2 regions of the Thioalkalivibrio sp. ALJ4 genome follow, and region 2 is predicted to be linked to the other one. Evidence: predicted binding sites of a transcription regulator. Region 2 holds the regulator's gene; the other holds the start of a gene.
The links. Region 2 encodes FliA, which starts transcription of late flagellar genes. Its sites were predicted from a motif close to GCTAAAGTTNNNNNNNNNNCNGCCGATA; they were not measured.

Region 1: C936_RS0101950 (methyl-accepting chemotaxis protein) is a predicted target of FliA. The motif match lies at 1,438-1,465, and genes of this name have one in related genera.

The regions. Positions count from the first base shown of each region.
Region 1 is NZ_KB897917.1:405,152-407,549, forward strand. Features, by position in the region: gene C936_RS0101950 (methyl-accepting chemotaxis protein) at 1-1,344, opposite strand, end outside; gene C936_RS0101955 (ATP-binding cassette domain-containing protein) at 1,512-2,398, opposite strand, start outside.
Region 2 is NZ_KB897919.1:313,832-316,229, reverse strand. Features, by position in the region: gene flhF (flagellar biosynthesis protein FlhF) at 1-127, shown strand, start outside; gene C936_RS0110995 (MinD/ParA family protein) at 114-938, shown strand; gene C936_RS0110990 (RNA polymerase sigma factor FliA) at 935-1,696, shown strand; gene cheY (chemotaxis response regulator CheY) at 1,756-2,136, shown strand; gene C936_RS0110980 (protein phosphatase CheZ) at 2,239-2,398, shown strand, end outside.

The sequences.
Region 1 (2,398 bases), on a different contig from region 2:
ATTACGCGCGATCTCCTCGGCGCTGCTTTGCAGCTCGTTGATCGCCGTGGCGACGCGCTCGGTCTCGTCGCGCTGACGCGAGACCACCTCGCGGGCCTGATAGGCCTCCTGATTCAGGTTCTCGGTCGCACGGTTCAGGGTCTCGGTACCGCTACGGGCGTTGCCAATCGCCTGCGCAATCTTGTCGGTAAAGCGGTTGAACGCACGCCCCAGCTGGGCCGTCTCCATCAGACCGTTTTCGTCCAGACGGCGGCTGAGGTCGCCATCGCCGTCGGCGATCTCTTCCAGCGCCTCGGTCGAGTGAGCCAGCGCACGGCGCACCACCAGGATGATGAAGACCGCGCCGACCACTCCCAGGATCACGCCAATCAGCGCCAGGACGCCCTGCGTCACCTGGGTATTGCGCATGGTCGCGGTCAGCTCGGCGGCGGACACTTCAGCACGGCCGGTGATGCGCTCGGACAACTGCTGCAGTTCATTACGTGCCTCGAAGATCACCGGGCCGACCTCGGTACGGATCAGGAAGGCGTCCTGCAGGGCCTCCTCGCTGCCGTGGATGCGAACGATGTCCTGGATCGCGCTATCCAGCTCGTTCAGGAGCCCTTCGAAGTCCTCGACCGCGATCTGCTGCTCGAAATCGAGCTCGTCGTACTGTTCCAGCAACCGCGCCAGCACGTCGTGGGTCTGGCCAAGGTACAGACGCAGGTTCTGCTCGAAGGAGTCATCACGAAACGCGATGAAACCGCGCAGGTTCGAGGTGATCTGCAGAAGGTTGGTGCGCAGGCTGTAGAAATCGCCGAGACGCTCGAACGAGCGCTGGAAGCGTGCCCGCGCCATCTCCTCGTCGATCATGGTGCTGGTCAACTGGGTCATCTGCATGGTCGCCGGGTTGGCGCGCGAGTTGGCGACACCCTGGGCCGGCATGTTCTGGGCCACGTCCTCGGCCACCTCGATCAGGCGCTCACGGTGCGCGGCGAAGCCGTCAATGTTCGCGCGCACCTGTTCCGCGGAGGCAGTCAGATCATCCGAGCCCTGCACGACCGGATCGTTGACCAGGGCATCCATGGCGACGTCCAGCTCGTCCATCGCATTCAGCCAGGCGTCGCGGTGTTCGTCCTCCTCGCTCATCAGGTAGAAGCCTAGGAAGGCGGCGCTCTCCTGCAACAGCTGCTCCACGTCGTTGACGCGTGCCACCGCCGGATAGTCGGACTGGGTCAGTTCAGCCACGCCCTGTCCACCCACATTCAGGGCACGCAGTGCCAGCAGCGAATTGATGATCAGGATCGCGACGACCAGCCCGAAGCCGGCGATCAGCAGCCCCCGAATGGAGAGTTTGTCCAGCATGGTGTTGACTCCTTCCTCAGCGCCTTCTGCCGGGCGCATGCCATCACGTGCAAACGGATCATTCCGCTGCCTGTAGAGACGATTCATCCCCTGTTACGGCCGCCTTCCCCTGAAGTTGAGCCCTGGCCGTTTTGAGAATCACATCACACCGAATGACGCGGAAAGAGTCAGGGTGATTCCAGCGCCTCCCAGCGCTCGTAAGCCACCGCCAGGTCTCGTTCGACCTGTTCGAGCCGGGCCTGCAACTCGCGCACGCGCTCCCCATCGCGCAATACCTCTGGATCCGACAGGGCCTCGGCCAGCGACTGGTGCTCGTTTTCCAGCGCCTCGATCTGGCCTGGCAGGGCCTCCAGCTCGCGAGCCTCCTTGTAGGAGAGTTTGCGGGCGCGGGGCGGCGGTTCCGCGACCGCGGACGTCGGCTCGGAGCGGGCCTCGGGTGCGGCGGGCGCCTCCTGGGCTCCGGTATCCGCTTCGCGCGTGAGCAGGCGTTGCGTGACGCGTGCGGGCAGGTCCGACCAACCGCCGACGAATTCCTCGGCCGTGCCATCGCCGGGCAGCACCAGCGTGCTGGTCGCAACGTTGTCGAGGAACGCGCGGTCGTGGCTGACCACGATCACCGTGCCGGTGTACTCGATCAGAAGCTGTTCCAGCAGCTCGAGGGTCTCGACATCCAGGTCGTTGGTGGGCTCGTCGAGTACCAGCAAATTGGCCGGGCGCAGAAACAGCTTGGCCAGCAGCAACCGGTTGCGCTCGCCACCGGACAGGGCCGATACGGGCTGGCGCGCGCGTTCCGGCGGGAACAGGAAATCCCCGAGATAGCTCAGCACATGTCGGGTCTCGCCATTCACGGTGACGCGGTCACGGCCCTCGCCGACCGCATCCTGCACGGTGGTCGTCTCGTCGAGACGCGCCCGTGCCTGGTCGAAATAGGCGATCTCGAGCTGGGTGCCCAGCTTGACCGTTCCGGAAAGTGGCTCCACCTGGCCCAGCAGCCCGCGCAGCAGCGTGGTCTTGCCGGCGCCATTGGGGCCGATGATGCCCAGGGCGTCGCCAC
Region 2 (2,398 bases):
GACCGATGCAAGCCTGGCGGAGTTCTCGAATGCCGGCCGCAATGCGCCGTCGCCGCGCCGTACTCAGGATGCGGGCGTTCTGGAGATGATCCATCCGGTGGGGAAAGGACGCTATGCCACGCACTAATCAGCCGTTGAAGGTCATTGCGGTTGCCTCCGGCAAGGGCGGCGTCGGCAAGACCAATGTGTCGGTCAACCTGTCCGTGGCGCTCGCGCGGCTGGGCCGCGAGGTCATGCTGTTTGATGCCGACCTGGGGCTGGCCAATGCCGATGTGCTGCTCGGACTGCGACCCGAGCGCACCCTGCATGACCTGGTGACCGGACAGGTGGACGACCTCCAGGATGTGCTGATCGAGGGCCCGGAGGGGATCAAGGTCATCCCGTCGGCCTCGGGGATCGCGGCGATGGCGAATCTCACGCAGCTCGAGCACAACGGTTTGATCCAGGCATTCAGCGCCTATTCCAAGCCGCTGGATGTGCTGGTGGTGGATACGGCAGCGGGCCTGCAGGAATCCGTCACGACCTTCTGTCGAGCGGTCCAGGAGACCCTGGTCGTCGTCTGCGACGAGCCGGCGTCCATCACCGATGCCTATGCCTTGATCAAGGTGCTGCATCGAGATCATGGCATGCGGCGTTTCCGGCTGGTCACGAATATGGTCCAGGACCGCGCGGGCGCCGAGCGCTTGTTGCAGAAACTCACCACGGTTTGCGACAACTACCTGCCGGAAGTCATCCTGGATCTCGCCGGGTACATCCCGATGGACGAGCATCTGCGCAAGGCCGTCCAGAAACGGGCACCGGTCGTGCAGCAATATCCGGGCAGCCCGGCGGCCAAGGCCTTTACCGAACTCGCCCGTGCGGTCGACCGCTGGCCGGTGGCCCGTGGTGCCGATGGTGGTGTCGGGTTTTTCGTCGAACGGATGCTGCAGAGCGCATGATGGCGACGCGTAATCGCCTCCACGGATACGAGAACGTGGCCGCAGCCGGCCACGAGCAGCGCGTCGCGGAACATATCGAGCTGGTGCACCGCATCGCGCACCATCTGATGGCTCGCCTCCCTTCCTCGGTCCAGGTCGATGACCTGATCCAGGCCGGCATGATTGGCCTGCTGGAGGCCGCGCGGCAATTCGAGGGCGGGCAGGGCGCGACGTTTGCGACCTACGCCGGGATTCGCATCCGTGGCGCGATGATCGACGAGTTACGCCGCAGTGACTGGACCCCGAGATCGGTGCACCGCAACAGCCGCAAGATCGCCGAGGCGATCCAGACGGTCGAGGCCAGGGAGGGACGTGCGGCGCGCGGGGTCGAGGTGGCCGAGGAACTCGAGGTCCCGATCGACGAGTACTACTCGATGCTGCAGGACCATGCCGGCGCCCATCTGTTCGCGCTGGATGATCTGGGCGGCACCGATGGTGATGCGGACCGGGTGATCGAGGGGCAGGAGGCCTCGCCCTCGCGCACGATCGAGGCCGGGGAGTTTCGCGAGGAGCTGGCCGCCGCGCTCGGCGATTTGCCCGAACGCGAACGTCTGGTGTTGTCGCTTTATTACATCGAGGAGCTCAACCTGCGCGAGATTGGCGCGGTACTCGGGGTGACCGAGTCGCGCGTCAGCCAGATCCGCAGTCAGGCCGTTATCCGACTGCGCGCGCGCCTGGGCTCCTGGCTCGAAGACGGCGAGGCTTTGCAGTTATTCTGAAGGCCAAGCTCTAGTACTCATATGAATCATTTATCCCGGAGTGACCTGTGGACAAGGGAATGAAAATTCTCATCGTGGACGACTTCTCCACGATGCGACGGATCATCAAGAACCTGTTGCGTGATCTTGGCTTCAACAACACCCAAGAGGCCGATGACGGCAGCACGGCATTGCCGATGCTCCAGAACGGCGACTTCGATTTTCTGATTACCGACTGGAACATGCCCAATATGCCGGGCATCGACCTGCTGCGGGCGGTGCGTGCCGACGAGAAGCTGAAGACGATGCCGGTGCTGATGGTGACGGCGGAGGCCAAGCGGGATCAGATCGTCGAGGCGGCCGAGGCGGGCGTGAACGGCTACGTGGTGAAGCCCTTTACTGCGGAAACCCTCAAGGAAAAGATCGACAAAATATTCGAACGCATTGAATCCCAAGGCTAGTTTGGGATTCGGTGTCGAAGTCTCCTGGTCCAGACAAATGGATGGCCGGGGGATCGATCCCGGTCATCACGTTCGGGATGGGGAGCGAGCAAGGGGCTTTGGATGACAGACCAAGAACAATCGATCAGTGAGCAGCAAATCGCTCGCGCGCGGGAGCTCGTGCAGGTTCTGGAGGCGGGGGATGAGGTGGCCGCGCGCGCGTTGATCCAGGATCTGGCGCGCCCCTACGACCGCGAACTCTTCGACGAGCTCGGAAAACTTA